Regions from separate parts of the Exiguobacterium sp. SL-10 genome, predicted to be linked through region 1. Evidence: riboswitches for the same ligand, from Rfam matches in the RefSeq annotation. Region 1 holds a riboswitch; the other holds the start of a gene.
The links. A riboswitch is a leader RNA that binds a small molecule or an ion and turns the genes downstream of it on or off. The one in region 1 is predicted to bind FMN.
Positions count from the first base shown of each region.

Region 2: linked by a shared signal. The riboswitch ahead of EVJ33_RS10730 (ECF transporter S component) and the one ahead of ribD (bifunctional diaminohydroxyphosphoribosylaminopyrimidine deaminase/5-amino-6-(5-phosphoribosylamino)uracil reductase RibD) in region 1 are both predicted to bind FMN.

Region 1 is NZ_SJUP01000004.1:85,040-94,799, forward strand. Features, by position in the region: gene ribH (6,7-dimethyl-8-ribityllumazine synthase) at 1-266, opposite strand, end outside; gene ribA (GTP cyclohydrolase II) at 266-1,447, opposite strand; gene ribE (riboflavin synthase) at 1,447-2,088, opposite strand; gene ribD (bifunctional diaminohydroxyphosphoribosylaminopyrimidine deaminase/5-amino-6-(5-phosphoribosylamino)uracil reductase RibD) at 2,069-3,148, opposite strand; FMN riboswitch at 3,301-3,443, opposite strand; gene EVJ33_RS06350 (undecaprenyl-diphosphate phosphatase) at 3,538-4,350, opposite strand; gene EVJ33_RS06355 (homing endonuclease associated repeat-containing protein) at 4,802-5,443, shown strand; gene EVJ33_RS06360 (hypothetical protein) at 5,506-5,703, shown strand; gene EVJ33_RS06365 (GGDEF domain-containing protein) at 5,835-7,517, opposite strand; gene EVJ33_RS06370 (DegV family protein) at 7,640-8,470, opposite strand; gene EVJ33_RS06375 (ABC transporter ATP-binding protein) at 8,640-9,338, shown strand; gene EVJ33_RS06380 (ABC transporter permease) at 9,344-9,760, shown strand, end outside.
Region 2 is NZ_SJUP01000009.1:3,787-13,546, forward strand. Features, by position in the region: gene EVJ33_RS10700 (S8 family peptidase) at 1-874, opposite strand, end outside; gene EVJ33_RS10705 (globin-coupled sensor protein) at 1,170-2,456, shown strand; gene EVJ33_RS10710 (NAD(P)/FAD-dependent oxidoreductase) at 2,506-3,561, opposite strand; gene EVJ33_RS10715 (YuzB family protein) at 3,659-3,895, shown strand; gene EVJ33_RS10720 (NupC/NupG family nucleoside CNT transporter) at 4,106-5,317, shown strand; gene EVJ33_RS10725 (2'-5' RNA ligase family protein) at 5,381-5,929, shown strand; gene EVJ33_RS10730 (ECF transporter S component) at 5,953-6,540, opposite strand; FMN riboswitch at 6,700-6,841, opposite strand; gene EVJ33_RS10735 (HesB/IscA family protein) at 6,939-7,295, shown strand; gene EVJ33_RS10740 (hypothetical protein) at 7,337-7,579, opposite strand; gene EVJ33_RS10745 (NAD-dependent epimerase/dehydratase family protein) at 7,708-8,562, shown strand; gene EVJ33_RS10750 (NAD(P)/FAD-dependent oxidoreductase) at 8,596-9,573, opposite strand.

The DNA.
Region 1 (9,760 bases):
TGCGGCGTCGCTCCGCGGATGACGGCGCCTAGTGTGATGACAGCGTCGTATTTCTTGCTCATCGCCATTTTCTTCGCGACGAGTGGAAGCTCGAACGCGCCTGGGACGAATGCGAGTTCGACGTCGTCTTGTTCGACGCCGTGACGCTTGAGTGCGTCTTTCGCTCCATCTAGTAAGCGCATCGTGATGAGATCATTGAACCGCCCGACGACGATTCCGACTTTCAAGCCTTTTCCTACTAAGTTTCCTTCAAATGATTGCAACATTATTCTTCTCCTCCAAAATGGTTCATTTTTTGTTGTTTCGTCATTCGGTACTTCTCATTGGCCGCATGGGCACCGACGATAATCGGGACACGTTCGATGACCGTAACCCCGCACGCTTCCAAGGCGTCGACTTTTTCCGGGTTGTTCGTCATGAGACGGACGCTCGAGATCCCGAGGTCACGCAACATCGCCGCGCTGACCCGGTAATCGCGTAAATCGGCATGCAGACCGAGCGCAATGTTCGCCTCGACCGTATCTAGCCCTTGTTCTTGTAGTTCGTACGCCTTTAACTTGTTGAGGAGACCGATGCCGCGCCCTTCTTGTCTCATATACAAAATGACACCGCCTTCGGCTTCCAATTTCGCCATCGCCGTATCGAGTTGGGGTCCACAATCGCAACGATAGGAGCCGAACACATCGCCTGTCAGACACTCCGAATGGATCCGGACGAGCGGCGCATGTTCGAGCTCACCTTTCAGTAATGCGACGTGTTCTTCCCGGTCGAGGACGTTCCGATATCCGATTAGTCGGAAGTCCCCTTTCACCGAGGGGAGCGATACGTCCGCCTCTCGACTCACGAGTTCCGTCTCCATATAGCGGACGAGCGCCTCGATCGTGATGAACTTCAGATGGTGTTCTTCCGCGACGCGTTCGAGGTCCGGTACTCGGGCCATCTCGCCGTCCGGACGGATGATTTCACAGATGACCGCGACCGGTTCACTACCAGCAAGTCTCGCCAAGTCGACCGACGCTTCCGTATGCCCGCGTCGTACCGAGACGCCGCCTTTTTTGGCGATAAGCGGGAAGATATGGCCCGGACGCTGAAAGTCGGCCGGACGGGCGTTTCTATTCGCGAGTTCGCGGACCGTATGGGCCCGTTCACTTGCCGAGATGCCCGTCGTCGAATCAACGTGATCGACGCTGACCGTGAACGCCGTCCCGTGCGGATCGGTGCTGTTCGCGACCATCGGCTGTAAATCAAGCCGAACGGCCACTTCTTCAGCCAAGGCGGCACAGACGAGCCCTTTTCCTTCCGTGATGAGGAAGTTCATCGTCTCCGCTGTCATTCGATCAGCCAGGACGACGAAGTCCCCCTCATTCTCCCGGTCCTCATCATCGACGACGATAATCGGTCGTCCCATCAACAAGTCTTCGACGGCTTCTTTAATCGTGTGGAACATTACCATCCCGCCTTTCCATACCCTTGTGACGCCAGTGATTCAAGCGTCATCGGTTTTTGATTTACGAGTTTTTCCATATATTTAGCCAACATGTCACATTCCAAATTGACCGCGTCTCCTGCCTGTTTCATCCCGAGCACCGTCTCACTGTACGTATGCGGGATGAGCGACAACGTGAAGCCGCGCTCGGTCACATCAAACACTGTCAAGCTCGTCCCATCGACCGAGATCGATCCTTTCGGGACGATATACCGGAGGAGCGACGGCTCGCAGCTGATGTCGACATAGACAGCGTTCGCGAGCGACCGTTTTTTGACGATGCGACCGATGCCGTCGACGTGACCCGAGACGAAATGACCGCCGAAGCGTCCGTTTGCCGGCATCGCCCGCTCCAAGTTGACGCGTGTACCAGGGCGGACGCCATCCAGACTCGACGCTTTGAGCGTCTCTGGCATCACGTCGACCGAGAAGCTGTCGCGATCAAACGTCGTCACGGTGAGACAGATCCCGTTGACAGAAATACTGTCCCCGAGCTTCACGTCTTCTAATACGACCTTCCCGCTCAGCGTGAGCCGGAGTGACGGACCGTTCCGTTTCACTGCCTTCACACTGCCGATTTCTTCAACGATTCCCGTGAACATCGGACTCCTCCTTTCGCATAATCAGTTTGATGTCGGTCCCAAGCGTCTCGACCGACCGGACGTCGAACCGTTCAATCGTCTCGAGCGGCCCGTCATGATGCGAGCGATAAAACCCGCCCTTGCCGCCGAACACGCGGGGTGATTGGTACATGACCCACTCATCGACGAATCGTCCGTCAAGGAACGATGTGACGAGCGTCGGTCCTGCTTCGATGAGCAGACGACCGATACCGTGTGTGTAGACGTCTTGTAAGACCGCTTCGAGCGAGGTGTAGTCTGCGATTTCGACGCCATATGCCTCTAGCGCGTCACGTTTCGCTTGATCGTCCGACGTCGTGTACAGAAGCACCGGGATGTCGTTCGCCGTCCGGACGAGCTGGCTCGAGAGCGGCGTCCGTAAGTCACGGTCGAGCACGATCCGGAGCGGTTGTGTCGTCTCATGGTCGAGCCGGACATTCAAGCCTGGATCGTCGGCAAGGACAGTGCCGACACCGGTCAACACCGCATCGACCGTCGCCCGGAGTGCATGGACGTCCCGTCTCGCTTCCGTCCCGGTCACCCATTTGCTCTCCCCGGTGTCGAGGGCGATTTTGCCGTCGAGGCTCGTCGCCGTCTTCAAGATGACGTACGGCCGCTTCGTCTGGAGCGAACGCAAGAACGCCACGTTGAGCGCCTGGGCTTCACTTTCGAACAGACCGACTTCGACGTCAATTCCGGCCGCCTTCAAGCGGGCGATTCCTTTTCCTGCGACGAGTGGATTCGGGTCTTCCATCGCGATGACGACACGCTTGATACCCGACTCAATCAACAAATCGGCACATGGCGGCGTCTTACCGTAATGCGAACACGGTTCGAGCGTGACGTACATCGTCGCACCGTACGCGGCAGCCCCGGCCATGCGAATGGCATGGACTTCGGCATGGGCTTCGCCTGCCTTCAGGTGAGCCCCGAAACCGACGATGCGACCGTCCTTGACGACGACGGCTCCGACACGCGGATTGACGCCGGTCGATGAGGCGGACTTGGCCAATTGGATGGCTTGTTGCATGTACTGTTGCATAATCTCCCTCCTTGTTTCGTACAAACAAAAAGACCTTAAGGAATCATCCTCAAGGTCTCGGTGGGAGTCGCTCGTCGTCATTTGGGCAAGCCAAATAAGCGTTTTCTTTACAGAAAAACGTACGACGAACTACAGGTCGCATGGACCTGTGTTGTTTCCTTCTCCCATCCAGACTATACTGTCGGCTCTAGAATCGCACTAGATCCACCGTTCGCACACGTGCGCCCGGGTCACGGACTTAAGGCTCGCGCCCATCACCGCCGGTTGGGACTTTCACCCGACCCCGAAGGAATATTTGTTTGTACGATTCCACTTTAGCGCAAAATGCAATCGATAGCAAAATGAAATGCGCAAAAAAGCGCCGCTCGAGTGAGCAGCGCCTGTCTGAATCAAGCCAAGAATAGGACGACGAGGAGTCCAACGATCCAGCAATAGAACGAGAAATATTTGAGCTCGCCTTTTGCCATAATGTGTTGGAACCATTTGAGCGAGATCGCCGTGAGCGCATACGAGGCGATGAACGCCAAGATGAGCGGTCCGAACAATTCACGCGTCTCCGGATTGGTGAACAAGGCCGGTCCATCTAAAATCATCGTCCCGAGACTGACCGGGATGAAGAGGAAGAACGAGAAGCGGAGGGCCGACTCTTGCTTGATGCCGAGGAGCATCGCCATGACGATCGTGGCGCCGGAGCGGCTGATCCCCGGGATGAGCGCGACCGCTTGGGCCAGACCGATCAAAATGGCGTCCCGGAGCGTGATGCCACCGTCCCCTTTGTTTCCACGCATATTGCGGATGAACCAGAGCGCAAGTCCGGTCAAGATGAGTGTATAGCCGACCGTGGCGACACCGCCGAGCGTCTCCCCAATCCAATCACCGAACAAGACGCCGAGCAAACCGGCCGGGACGGTCGCGACGAGTAAGAGCCCGATGAACTTGACGTCAATCATCGTCTCGTCGCTGCGATCTTTCTTAAATAAGAACACCCACAGACTCACAATGAGACGGACGACGTCTTTCCGATAAATCGTCAAGACGGCGAGGAGTGAGGCAAAGTTCACGAAAATCTCGAATGAGAGTCCCGGCAACTCGATATCAAACAGCTCTTGGAAGATGACCAAGTGTCCGCTCGACGAAATCGGGATCGGCTCTGTGAAGCCTTGAATCAAACCGAGCAGTAGATAGAATAACCATATTGTCATATCGTAATATCCTCTTTTCTTTTTACCATCAATTCCATTATTTTAGCAGACCGCCTGTTTCACTGACCAGCCTTTCAAAAAAAATTCGTTATTTTCAAAACTTTCATTGATTAGTCTGAAAATTAAATTTATTATAGAAGAGTACTCAACTGGTGCAACGGTGATGACCCCATTGGCCAGTTGGGTACTTTTTCGTACAGAATATGACATTTCCGCCACCATAAAACTTTTTGTTTACAATTGAACCCATTTAATATTAAATTTGTAATAGAACTGTTACCATTTTTTCTAATTTCATACTAGACCTTAGACCTATCCAGTTTCAAAATTGGTATGAAAAACTTGAAAAATGCACTTATAAAATGTAAAAACTGTCCGATAGTATGATTGTAGAAGCAATTTCGTCATCTTTGTCGGTTCAGATATGAGTCCATGGAAGGAGGAACCATCATTGAGTCAAACGCTATCCACTAAATCCCACCACTTGTCTACCGAGCAACAGAGGATGATTCACTGTATCCGTCTACTCGGCGACTTGCTGAAGGAACGTCCACGTCGCTCTGTGTATCGTCGTTTCGCGATGGAACAAAGCTGGCCATCTCCCGAGTCGATTATCCGACAGTTTGGGTCATGGGCCGAGGCGCTCGCCATCGCCGGCTACGAATGGCATGGAGAGGCGACCGTTGACCTCCCGGATAAGATGCCGAAGTATACGCGCGAAGACATCATCGAGACGCTCGCGCTCTACTCGCGTGATATGGGATCGATCATCACGCTCAAAAAGTATCAGGAATGGCGCAAGCTTCATCCGAAAGCACCGAGCCATTACCATATCGTCAAGACGTTCGGCTCGTGGCATGATGCCTGTGCCGAAGCCGGACTTGAAGCGAGTGTGACCTATTCAAAATCCGAGCTCTCGAACGCTCTCCGTGAAGCGATTCACGAGATGGGCTTCTCTCTTTCCTTCGAAGCGTATCGCGAATGGGCAAAACGGAACAATAAACCGTCCACGAAAGCCATCCTGCATCGGTACGGTTCATGGTCGGCTGCGATTCACGCGGTCGAGTCAGACATCTTCAATCAGAAATTATAATCTTTCATTCATAAGGAGGACGCCGGGTATCCGGTGTCCTCCTTTATTTTGTAGGTGTACCGTTGTCGCTCGTCCTTTCGGCGCCCACGCTTTCTGCAGGCAATCTCGGAGCCGCATCGCTTACGCTGCTGGGTCTCCGTCGGATTGCTGTCCTGCAAGAGTCGGGGCGCCGAGGAACGAGCGAATCGAATTCGATTCAACATCCGTTCAACGATGCCTCGGCCGGTGCCCGAACTCCTAGGGGAGCGATGCAAGGATGACCCCGTAAAGCGTTGCACGCGCTGCGGAGGCATTCCGCAGCGCCCCAGGAACGGAGGACACCGGCCCAAGCATCGTTCATATTGATCAGACACAAAGGAGAACACCGATGGGCCGGTGTTCTCCTTCATCATTATTGAATCCGTTCCGTCGACGTGTCGCGGTAATGGGCGACACGGTCCCGTCCGTTAAATTTCGCCCCGACGTACATGGCCCGGTCGGCGTGGCGGAGCAACGTGTCGAGGTCCTCGTACTCGTGAATCGTCTCGATGCCGATACTCGCCGTCACTTGGACGCGAATTCTTTCAGAGCCGAACGGATGGGCGCGGAGCGCTTGGCGAATTTTCTCACCCGTCACGATGGCAGCGGCCTCATCCATACGTGGAAAGACGAAGACGAACTCCTCACCCCCGTATCGCGTGACGAGGTCCCGCCTACGGATGAGACGTGTAAACAATGCCCCTGCCTCAATCAATACCTCATCGCCGAATGCGTGGCCATACGTGTCGTTAATCGCCTTGAAGTGGTCGAGGTCGACCAAGAACACCGACAACGGATACGACCCGACATCATTCAGTCGTTCTTTCGTCCAGCGCTTGAGTGCCCGCTGATTCGGGAGACCGGTCATCGGGTCGGTCAAACTCTCATGTTGGAGCCGGTTTCGCTCATCAATCCGTTCGATTGACCATGACAACGTCTTTAATAGACGATGAATCTCGACGGCGATGGCGCCGTCATAAGCCCCGTTTGCCGTCGTCGAGATCATGCAACTGACCGCGTTCGTCGTGCTTGACACCGGTTGGATGACGAGTGCCGAATGATGGAGTTCGGTTTGGTGCGCTTGCAGGTCGGGATGCCATTCATGGAGCGAATCATACACAAAGTATGGTTCTTCCGCATCACGGTGACGTTCGACTGTATAGGCGTCGGCGACGGGAGTGGACGTGCGGCCGCTAATATCGTAAAACGTCCGGTGCCCGTCCCGATTCACTTGAAGCCAGCCGCGTTCGAGTTCAACGACTTCCCGGAGCCCGTTCCAAAATTTCTCGACGAGTAGCTGCTCGTCGTCGACTCGGTAAAGCTGTTCTTTCAACCGTTCGACTTGATCGACTTTCGACTGCGTCTCCTCGTTCTCCGTCGCTTTCGACAACCCCATCTTAAGGAGCGACAGGATGAGGAACGTCGCCATCAATCCTGTATAACCGAACAGTTGAAAAGCCTCGATGGCAACCATCGTAAACAACAGCTCGAGTGAAATGACGAGCCAATCGAAACGGAGTAGACGCCACATGATCGGCAGCGGGATTCGTTCCCCGATCAAGAACCGTGAAAGAAGGAAGCTGAATCCGAGGACGAGGAACAAGACGGCAAAGAAGCCGAGTAGCGCCGTCCCCTGTTCAAGCAAATGGACGTTCGACCCAATCTGTCCGCCGAGACGCAAATAGACGAGCCCAGGCAAGACGAGCAGCATCACTTCGATTAACGTATTGAGCGGATAGAAATGCAAAAAGCGCCGGCGTCCGACTTTGTTCGTGAACGTCCTGGCCTGGAACGTGAGTAATAGGAGCTGTCCCATCAACAAAGCAGGGAGCAAGCCGTATAGGAAAAACGTCATGAAGACGAACATCTCATGGAACGTGAAATGCAAGTGCCGCCGCCTGAGCGGATTCATGACGAACAGGGCGCCGAGTGTGAAGATGAACCAAAACAACGACCAATCAAACGTACCGATACCGTGCCACATGTAGGCGACGATTCCCATGGAGACGAGCGACCACGAGAACCAGCTTCTGATGAGGTACTTCCGAAATCGCATCGTCTTCCCCCCTTTTCATTGTCATTCTTACATAGTATGAATGGTTTTGGTTGAAGATTCCAGCCGTTGTTTGAAAGTTGTGACAATAAAAAAAGACCGCAACTCTCGTCACGATCCCGTTATCACTTTGCTTTTAAGAACGAAAAACCGACTGAGCCTGACCCCGTGTGGGCCCCGAGGAGCGGTGCGAGTGTGTCGACCCGAATGTTAGCTTTGTCGCCGAGTTCACGTTTCCACGACTCGGCCAACTCTGGCACGTTCCCGTGGAAAATCGAGACATCCGTGCACTCGCCCGAATCGATCGCTTGACGGAGCGCTTCGAACAGCTGGGCTTGCGCCTTCTTATACGTCCGGACCGTCTGATATGGAACGATGAGCCCATCCTCGAAGCGGAGCACCGGTTTCAACTGCAACATATTGCCGATGAGCGCTTTCGATTTCGAGATGCGCCCGCCTTTTTGCATTTGCGTCAAGTTTTGCAAAATCAATTCGATGTGAACGTCCTCGACTCGTTGTTTCATATAGGCCTCGACGTCCTCGAGAGCATCGCCACGCTCGACGCGTTCAATCAACTCTTCGAGCATGAGCCCCATCGTATAGATGCCGGCCCGTGAGTCGATGGCGAGCAGTTTGAACTCGGCGATCTCTGCGCCTTGGACCGATGCTGAATACGTACCGCTCAAGTCAGACGACAAGTGGACGGCGATGCCCATGTCATATTGATCTTTGATCCCCTCATACAAGGTGACGAAGTCGCCGATGGCCGGTTGGCTCGTCGAAACGCGTTCACCTGCGTCAATCCATTCGTATACAGTCTTGGCATCGACTTCGACTCCGTCTTTATACGGTTGGTCCCCTTTTACGACATAGAGAGGAACGATGTGGATGTCCGGGTGGTTCTGAATCGAATCAGGAAGGACGACCGTACTGTCCGTAATATAAGCAATTTTCATGTGTTAGCTCTCCTTCAATCTGAATTAGTACCTGGTAGTATTATTTTATCACAGGTGAAACGGTTTCACTATTTTTTCAAAAATGAAATCCTATGAAGTTTCACATATTCCCCTACCCGATGTGCTCAAAACGGGTAAAAGACAATATCGGACAAAAGGGGGAATCGGCATGATTCACATCAAGCATGTCAATAAAATCTATAAGACCGGGGATATCGAGACTACGGCACTGAAAGACATCGAGTTGACAATCCATGACGGGGCGTTCGTCGTCATCCTCGGCCCGAGCGGCAGCGGCAAGAGCACGCTGTTGAATGTCATCAGCGGACTTGACACGGTGACATCCGGGACAATCACGTTCGGTGATACCGTCTTGACGGACTTATCGTCCGAACAGATGACAGCGTTTCGACGCGAACATCTCGGCTTCATCTTTCAACAATATAATCTACTCCAAAACTTGACCGTCTATGAGAACGTTCAAATCGGGGCCGATTTATCGACCGACCCACTCCCGATCGAGGAATTATTAAATCAAGTCGGGTTAGCGGCTGCCCGCGACAAATATCCATACCAATTGTCGGGCGGCGAGCAACAACGCGTCTCAGTCGCCCGGAGTCTCGCCAAAAATCCGTCCATCATCTTTTGCGACGAACCGACGGGATCGCTCGATGAGGACAATTCAAAGCGTGTGCTCGAACTGCTCGAGCGCTTGAACGAGACATACAACAAGACGGTCGTCGTCATCACCCATAACACAGGTATCAGCGAGATGGCCGACGACGTCATCAAAATGAACTCGGGCCGAATTGTGGAGGACACGCATAACCCGGTCCGAAAAGCCGCTTGCGACATCCATTGGGGGTGAGACAGATGTTATATAAAAACGTGTGGAAAACGCTCACTGGCAAATGGATGCAACTCCTCGCCATCGCCGTCATCATCGTCATGAGTTCGCTCACATACACGATGATGTTTTACGGCATTAGCGGGATCGAGGTACCGACCGAGGAGTATCTTGCATCGTCAAACCAAGAAGACTTCGCCGTCGAGATGCTGAACCGGGTCACGGAAGAAGAAGCTGCCCTGCCGGAGTTGGCAAACTTCATCGCTTCCGGCCGCTACACGCTTGCGGACTTGCAGCGTGTCGACGAGGCAGCATTTGATGACGTGATGGCGGCACGTATCGACGCCGTCGAGGGCGAGATGGACGACGCGACGTTCGAACTGCGCGCCTCGAAGTTGATCAACTATCCGTTCGGCTCGAGCGAACACCGCGGACTCGTCTTG
Region 2 (9,760 bases), on a different contig from region 1:
CTGCGACTTCGACCGTGCTACCTGTCGCCGAGAATGAGGCGCGGTTGTTGTTGATGTCCGTCGCCGCGACGGCGATGGCCGAGCTGTAACGGGCCGGGTAGTTGACGAGGTCGCCTGTACCGTCAGCGCGTCCGTTGTTACCGGCTGCCGCGACGACGAGGATTCCCGCGTTATTGGCGCGATCGACGACTTGTTGGAGCGTTGTCGATGGGCTTGTCGTCCCGAGACTCAAGTTGATGACGTCCATATCGTTCGTGATCGACCAGTCAATCCCGGCGATGATACTCGAGAGGCTACCACTACCGTTGGCTTCGAGTGCTTTAACGGCATAGATGCTCGCCTCATGGGCAATCCCGACCGTTCCGATGCTGTTGTTGCGGGCACCGATGATCCCGGCGACGTGCGTACCGTGACCGTTGTCATCCGCGTAAGAGCTCGTGACCGTACTGAACGAAGCGCCACCGGAAATCGTCAAATCAGGGTGCGGCGAGATTCCGGTATCGACGACCGATACTTTCACGCCTTTCCCGGTGTAGCCACTCTGCCAAGCCGATGGGGCTTTCAACTTCGGGATGCCCCAGTCTTGAGTCTGGTTCTCGATTTGTACCGTTTGGTCGACTTCTACGTGGGCGACGTTTGGATTGTTCTTCAAGCCATTCAAGGCAGCCTTCGGTACTTCAAGCGCTGCAGCCGGAATGTTTTTGTACTGTTGGCGAACTTCCATCCCTTCGATCGAGAGCGGGATGTTCTTCGCCGATTCTTTGAAGACGACGATGACTCGTTCTTTCGATTTGTTTGGAGCAGCTTCCGCGGCTTCCGGGACGGTTGACAAGACGAGCAATGAGGCGAGGACAGTGCTACAGATTTTCTTCAACTTGTTTCCTCCTTCGGGTTATGTAGGCGAGGTGACACGAGGTCGTTCGGCCGTGCCCATAGAGTAACAAAATTTTAAAATAAGTAAAATATGTCCATTGAATTAATAATCTGAAAATTGTGATAAGTAATCGGGGATATCGATACAAGACTATATACTCAACCATGTGACTACAGGCCGGATTTTCTACAATAATTTCACCTTTGACAAAGTATTTGTGTCTACTAAATTTATAGACGTTTCATACTTAACATTCCATTAGTTGGTACGATATGTATATAAAGGGGGGGATTTTATGTTTAAAAAGCAGAAATCATTGGCCGCTTCATTGAACCCGGAATCTGAACTGTCGAATGTTCAGATTCGACTTACAGGAGATATGGAGCAACAGCGGACATTAATTCAACTTGAAAAAAAGGATTTAGCACTTTTACGTACATACCGCAATGAGCTTCAGGCGCTGACCCCGAAGCTTGTTCATATTTTTTATGAAGAACTTGAAAAGATTGATGAAATGCGTACAATGATTCAGCAACACTCGTCTTCGGATCGGTTGAAATTGACATTGTCCAATCACATTGCTGAAATGTTCGAAGGTCAGCTCGATGAAGTGTATATTCAAAAGCGATTGACGATTGCAAAGCGTCACCATTTAATTGGGTTGCAAGGGAAGTGGTACATCGCTGCGTTTCAAAAAATCTTTGATAATATTGTTTGGGCGATCCAACAAGAAAACTTAGAAGGTGACGCAAAGCTGAAGTTAGTGATGGCCGTCTCGAAAATATTTAATTTTGAACAGCAAATTGTATTAGACATGTTTGATCGGGAAGCAGAGCAAGTTCGTGCTGATATAGAAGTAATCAAGTCAGAGGTCAGTCAGACGGTACTGCAAGCGAGTGAGGATTTAGCAGCCATGACAGAACAAGTGATGGCAAGCTATCAAGCGATGAATGAACGGGCGGATGAAATGAAATTGGCGAGCGGGCTCACTCAGACTAAATTAAAAGGGATGAGAGACTCAGCTGTAGTAGGAAAGGATTCGCTTTTAAGTGAAACAGATTCGTTAGAAACAATTGCGAGTGACTTATCTGTTTCTGCCATAAAAATAAAAGAGCTAGAAACGTTGACGCAAGAGATTACGATGATTGCGGATTCTGTTAAACGCGTTGCGAATCAAACGAACATGCTAAGTTTGAACGCTGCGATTGAGGCAGCACGTGCTGGGGAGCAAGGGAAAGGGTTTCATGTCGTAGCGACCGAAGTACGGCAATTGGCGAACCAATCTAAAGAATCGGCAGAGCAGGTCGGCGATTTGGTCAATCGTTTGACGAAACAAATGGAAGAGACATCGAAACGCGTTGTATGGACCGAACGTGAAATGCAAAATACCATGACAAGGATGAATCAAATCACTAGTGCTTTTATTGAGATATCGGACTCCTCCGAACTCGCAACCGGTCAAATGGAACAATTGGTGCAAGACATTCATGATATTGTCGAAGCAGTTGTTGATTTGAAACGGGCTACAGCCCAAATCGCAACGTCATCCACACAATTAATGGATACCGCACAACGATTTTAAAGATAATGAAAAAACGGAGCACCTTTAGCTCCGTTTTTTCATTCACTGATTATTTGATGACTTTATGTTTCCAAAGAATTCCGGATTTGAGCAGTCGAGCGACTTTGCCGGTAAGTGACTGTTTCCCCATGAAGACGCCGAAACCGGCTTTCTTCCCGAGCGAGCCGAGCGTGCCACGTAGTTTGATGTCCGGTAAATCCGGATAACTGACGCCTTTCCATTTACAGAGCAACACTTGGACAATCTGTTCGGCCTGCGCTTCCGCGAGTTGCCCGGAAGGTGCATACGGCAGGCTGGCGTTGTCACCGACCACGAAAATATCGGGTTGTTCCGGGACGTAATGGTGCGGCGTCAATTTGACACGTCCACCTCCGTCGAGCTCCCAACCTTGGTTGCGGACGACAGCGACCGGTTGAATCCCGGCCGTCCATACCGTCAAGTCGGAAGCGAAGTGCTGCTCATGGTTCCACAACCCATCGGCGTCGACCCGAACGATGTTCGAGTTGTTGATGACCTCGACGCCATGTTCCTCAAACCACGACTGGACATACATCGAGACACGATTGGAAAGGAATGATAAAACGGACGGGCCGCGGTCGAATAAACGGACTGTCAAGTCGGGACGACTCTCACGCAGTTCGCTGGCGAGCTCGACGCCTGACAGGCCGGCACCAACGATGGAGACGACCGATCCAGGAGACAGGCCGTTGATCGCTTGCTGGGTCTTTCGTGATTCTTCTAACGTTTGAATGCTGTACGTGAACTCAGCGGCACCGGGCACATTGTGATACTTGTCCTCGCAACCGAGACCGATGACGAGGTCGTCATACGGTACTTTTTCCCCGCTCGCGAGCAGGACCATTTTGTCTCCCGCATCGATATCGGTGACTTGGCCGTATATGTAATCGACCTCTTCTGGAAAATCGATGCGGATGTCACGATCCGACACGGTTCCCGCCGCAAGTGCATAATACTCTGTTTTTAACCCATGGTAAGGTAGACGGTCGATGAGTGTGATCGATACGTCCTTCAGCTGATGGCCGAGGACGCGTTCGATTACACGCATACCCCCGTAACCGCCTCCCAAGACGACTAATTTGCGCATAAAAATCCCCCTTTGTTACACTTCAACTGTATCATGTTATAATACGCCGTAGAAGAACCATTTTCCTGCTTTGAAGGAAAGGGAAAGGGTGAATGATATGATGAATCCAATCATTGAGTTCTGTGCCTCGAATTTAGCGATGGGCTCGCAAATCGCCCGGGCAAAGTTAGAGTCCGATCCAGACCTCGATGTCGTTGAATATGGCTGTACGGGCTACTGTGGAGTCTGTTCACTCGACTTGTTTTGCCTCGTCGACGGCGAAGTCGTGACGGGAGATACGCCAGAGCAACTCGTGACGAATGTATATGAAAAAATTGAAGAAATGGCTTGGTGAAAAAGTTTGAAGCAACTTCAAACTTTTTTTATTTTGCCTGTTTTGACCCGTTGCATTTTTAAAAAGGGTCTGTTATATTCAAAGAGGTTCGAATGTAGGTTGTCTGACGTTTAACAACATAAAAAGAAAGCGTTTCAAACGGTAGGACACATCTCGATTCGGGTATATCACAATATCAGGTTTCCCCAATATGAAAGGAGCACAACACCAATGAATATCATGAGCGTGGTTGGTATTTTGGCACTAATTGGAATCGCTTACATCTTCTCGACCAACCGTAAAGCCATCAAATGGCGTACCGTTCTTGCCGCTTTCGCGGTACAGTTTACGTTCGCATTCCTCGTCCTCTTCACATCAGCAGGACGTAGCGCGTTGGAATTTATCTCAGGAGGCGTCCAAAACGTCTTGAACACGGCGAACGCCGGAATCGGATTCGTCTTCGGTACAGCCGTCGGCGGAGACAACTTCGTCTTCGCGTTCCAAGTGTTACCGATTATCATCTTTATGTCTTCTTTAATCGCTTTCCTTTACTACATCGGTGTCATGCAATGGGTCATCCGGATCCTCGGTACGGCGCTAGCGAAAGCACTCGGCACATCACGTAAAGAGTCACTTTCAGCGACAGCAAACATTTTCGTCGGTCAGACGGAAGCGCCGCTTGTCATCAAGCCTTACCTTCCGACGATGACACAATCGGAGCTCTTCGCCGTTATGGTCGGTGGTCTCGCGTCGGTTGCCGGTTCAGTACTTGCTGGATACGCTGCTCTTGGTGTACCACTCGAGTACTTGCTCGCAGCGAGCTTCATGGCTGCACCTGCTGGTTTGATGTTCGCGAAAATCATCGTCCCGGAAACAGATGTGCCGGATGACGATATCGAAATCGCTGAAGATGAAGAGAACAAAGCAGCGAACTTTGTTGATGCGGCCGCTCGCGGTGCATCTGACGGTCTCTTCCTTGCATTGAACGTCGGTGCAATGCTTCTTGCTTTCGTATCATTGATTGCACTCGTTAACTTGATTCTTGGTGGGATTGGCGGCTTGTTCGGTTTCGACGGCCTTTCACTCCAATTGATTCTCGGTTACGTGTTCGCACCACTCGCGTTCGTTATCGGTGTACCGTGGGCTGATGCTGTTCAGTTCGGTAGCTTCCTCGGTCAAAAACTCGTCTTGAACGAATTTGTTGCCTTCTCTGAGTTTGCACCAATCATCGGTTCTGGTGAATTGTCTGCTCGTACAGAAGCAATGATCGCGTTCGCGCTCTGTGGATTCGCCAACATCTCATCACTCGCTATCCTTCTCGGTGGTCTTGGTGGTATGGCGCCGAACCGTCGTAACGACATCGCACGTATGGGTGTCCTTGCGATTCTCGCAGGTACGCTTGCCAACTTGATGTCAGCGACACTTGCTGGTCTTCTTCTCTAATCAAACGCGTTATACTCAGAGTGATCACTTCGGTGGTCACTCTTTTTTTGTGGGAGGACTAAAATGTATGGAATGATCGCGCTTTTTGATGAACAAACAGAGAAACGAATTAGAGAGGTATGGGAAGGCTTAAAACGAGAAGGGATTACTTCTTATGCATTTGAAGTTTCGGATCGACAACCGCACATCACGTTAGCGAGTTATAACCGTTTAGATGTCGAGGCGTATATCGGACTTCTGGACACCCACTATCAATCGAAAGAGGTTGTCCATCTAACGTTTAGCACGGTAGGCACGTTTATTCAATCGGGGGCGTTGTTTCTTTCACCTACAATTTCATCCGGATTGAGGGGCCTCCATTCAGAGCATCACCGTGTATTTGGGTCGTTTAACGATAACGTTGAGTCCCTATATTTGCCGGAGTCATGGATTCCGCATTGCACGCTGGCAAACAGGTTGTCTAAAAAAGAGATGAAAGATGCTTTTGAATATTGTACGGACACTGTAAAACCGTTGTCTGGAAAAGTTGTAGAGGTGGCGTTAATCGAACTTGTAACGCCGAGTGACGTGCGTGTTGTTCATTCGGTATCTTTATCCGAAAAAAGCACCTAGACTGGTGTCCAGGTGCTTTTCGTTTACGCTTGAAGTTGCATGCGCTGACGTTCGATCCACGGCTTCAGTTTGAGGAAGAGTGGGACGAACAAGGCGCTGATCAACAAAGCCTTAATGAAGTTGAACGGCAAGATACCGTAGAGGACAAGGTCCGTTTTGACTGCCGGTTGCGCCATCTCGGTCATGCCGAAGAAGAACGCGTAGGCTGGTAAGATGAGCAAATAGTTCAAAATCGCCAAGCTGAGCGCCATCGTGATCGTACCGGCCACGAGGCCTGAAGCGAGCGCTTTATTCGTTTTACGTTTATGGTAGAACCATGCGACCGGATACATGAAGGCGACGCCTGCAAAGAAGTTTGCGACTTCACCGACCGGAACGCCGCCACCGTTAAAGACATAGTAGAGGACGTTTTTTAGAGCGACGACCACAACGCCTGCGAGTGGGGAGAACACGATCCCGGCGACGAGCGCGGGAATGTCACTAAAGTCCACTTTTAGGAATGGTGGTAGGAATGGCAGTGGGAAGTTAAAGAGCATGAGGACAAAAGAAATGGCCCCGAGCATCGATAGCGTCACCAGTGTTGTCAATCGTTTGTTGCGCGTTGTTTTCATCAAAATCTCTCCTTTTGTCGCTCCTTGATGAATGGCACCCGTCGCATAGAAAAACCCGATTGTATGAAACAATCGGGAGAGTTTACGCGCATACGAAATAGATGTTCTCATCGGTGTTTAAACCATACCAAAGAAAACATCCGGATATCGGTCGGATGCCGCCATCTTCTCCCATCCAGACTTTACTGTCGGCTTTCGAATCTCACGAAATCAGCAAGCAACGCCTTGCTCGCTCACGGGCTGAGAAGATCATGTCTTCAATACCGCCGGTCGGGAATTTCACCCTGCCCCGAAGATGGAACGATTTAATTTTTTTTGTTACAGTTTAGTTATACAAGATATTTCACAAAATCTCAAGTCAGTTGACTTGAAGTTAAGATAATGAAGGAGGAGTTCAGATGATTCATTTGACAGAGTCAGCTGCATTACAAGTCATCGATATGATGAAACAAACCGAACACCCCGACAATCAGTACTTGCGCATCAAGGTCCAAGGTGGGGGATGTACCGGTCTATCGTACGGGATGGGGTTTGATGAAGATAAAACAGACAAGGACGTTCAGTTTGACCACTACGGTGTCCGGGTTATCGTCGCCGAAGCCGATCATGGGGTCGTCGACGGTCTCGAGATTGACTATAAGCAGTCGATGCTCGGAGGGGGCTTCACGATTAAGAACCCGAACGCCATCGCCACGTGCGGTTGCGGTTCGAGTTTCCGAACGGCGTCGAACGCCGGGACACCGGGAGATTGCTAAACGAAAGGCCGATCGTATGGACGATTGGCCTTTTTTTTGATTCAATCAGTTTCTTCCATCAAAATCAAGCGAATCACTTTTGACGTCGCATCCAATTCGATGTGATGTTGCCAAGGGCGGAACGCCGTGATTTTGCATGTGTCGGTCGTGATTTGGAACGAACAGACGCTCTCTTCCTCTTGGTCAAGGACCGAGTAACGGCTGAAGTCCGATAAACTTTGATAGATGGCGTATTGCTTCGGTAACTCACACGTCCATCCTTTTTCTAACATAAGTTGATGCATGGGCTTCGCCTCTTTCTTTTCTATATATATAAGAATAACAAAAATATTCAAGGATGTGGAAGATTAGTCGAGAGGACGCAAGGGAAAATGAAAAGAGATGTCATTTTTATGTGGGAGGGGTAGGGACGATGAGAAAAGTATTGATTTTCGGTGGCTCACGCTACTTTGGAAAGCGGTTGGCACTTCGGTTGGCGGAGGCTGGCGACGAGGTGACGATTGTGACGCGCGGACAACTGCAAGTGCCCGAGGCGGAAGGGATCCGTTCAATCAAAGGGGACCGGCAGTCGGTGGCGACGATGAAAGACTTGTCGCGCGACCATTATGACCTCGTCTATGACAATATTTGCTTTAACCCGTATCAAGCGAAAATCGCCTCGGACGCTTTCATGGATCAAGTCGGTAAATATGTACTCACGTCGACGATGTCCGTCTATGCACCAGGTGCCGATTTGAAAGAAAGTGATTTTAATCCGCTCCACCACGACTATCATCTCGAATCCGAACATGACTATGGACAAGGGAAGCGAGAGGCCGAGTCCTACTTCTTCCATCGAGCGTCGTTCCCGGTCGCAACGGTTCGCTTGCCGATTGTAGTCGGTCCGGACGACTATACAGATCGTCTCAAGTTTTATATCGACGCCGTCCGTCGGGAAGAGCCGGTCGTCCTCCATCATCCGGAAGCGAAGATGGGTTTTATCTCAAGTTTTGAAGCAGCGGCCTTTTTGGAATGGGTCGGTCGGGCGAACGTGACCGGACCGTTCAATGCGGCGAGTGAAGGAGTCATCTCACTCGGTGCGCTCATGGAACGGATCGGCCATCATTTGAATAAACCGGTCCAAATCATCAAGGACGGCGAGTCATCACCGTACGATACGGACGTCGACTATTATATGTCGATTGCCGAGGCGAAAAAGGCCGGCTTCGTCTTTACCCAACTCGATGATTGGCTCGACCGGGTCATCGTTCAGACAATCCGCAAATGAAAATGGCCCTCATCGTGATGAGGGCCACATCTTTTATTTCCCGGCAAATACCGAAGTTGAATGTTGCGGGTGGCGTGCTGTCGGGTCGACGAGCTGCTTCACTTGGTTGATGGCGATTGGTGCTTCACCGAAGCCTGTCGCAATCAATTTTACTTTTCCTTCGTACGTGGCGATGTCACCGCAGGCGAAGATGCCGGCGACCGTCGTCTCCATGCGCGAGTCGACACGGATCGTGTTCTTCTCGAACTCCATGCCCCAGTTCTTGATTGGGCCAAGCGACGAAACGAAACCGTAGTTACAGATGAGGTCATCGATTTCGACGAATTTCGATTCGCCATCCTTGTCCGTCAACTCGACCGACTCGATGTGTGTCTCACCTGAAAGGGATTCGATGTTATATGGCGTCCAGACGTTGATTGTCGATGCCTTCATCTGTTCGACCGTATGCTCGTGTGCACGGAAGCGGTCACGGCGGTGAACGATATGGACTTCCTTCGCAATTCCTTCGAGCATGAGTGCCCAGTCAACAGCCGAGTCACCGCCGCCGGCGATCATGACGCGACGATCACGGAATTTCTCCATGTTATCGACGAAGTAATGAAGATTCGCATAGTCTTCACAACCATCGAGACCGAGTGGTCGTGCGGCGAATGCCCCGTTCCCAGCCGTGATGATGATCGCTTTCGTATGGTACTCATCTTTATTCGTTGTAATCTGGAACGTGCCGTCTTCGAGACGCTCGACCGTTTCAACTGTTTCCCCGAGGCGATAGTCTTGTTCGAACTGATCGGCTTGGGCTTTCAATTGGTCAATCAAATCTTGGGCTTTCACTTTCGGGAAGCCGGCGATGTCGTAAATATATTTTTCTGGATACAGTGTCGACAATTGTCCGCCAAGTTGTGGCAAACTCTCAATCAACGCCGTATCGAGTTGGCGCATACCTGCATAAAATGCGGTGAACAGTCCGACCGGGCCGCCACCGATGATGATCACATCTTTCGTCGATTTCATCGAATTCCTCCTCAAAACGTATACATCCATTATAGTGACAATTATGAATTAAATCCATTCTGTACAAACATCCTATACTTTCAAAAAAAATTCAAGAAGATATGCTTTTCCATTGAGAAAACAAAATAAAGAGCGTACAATGGACGAGAAGCAATTGTGAACATTGGTTGAACAAGGTTTAGGCTTT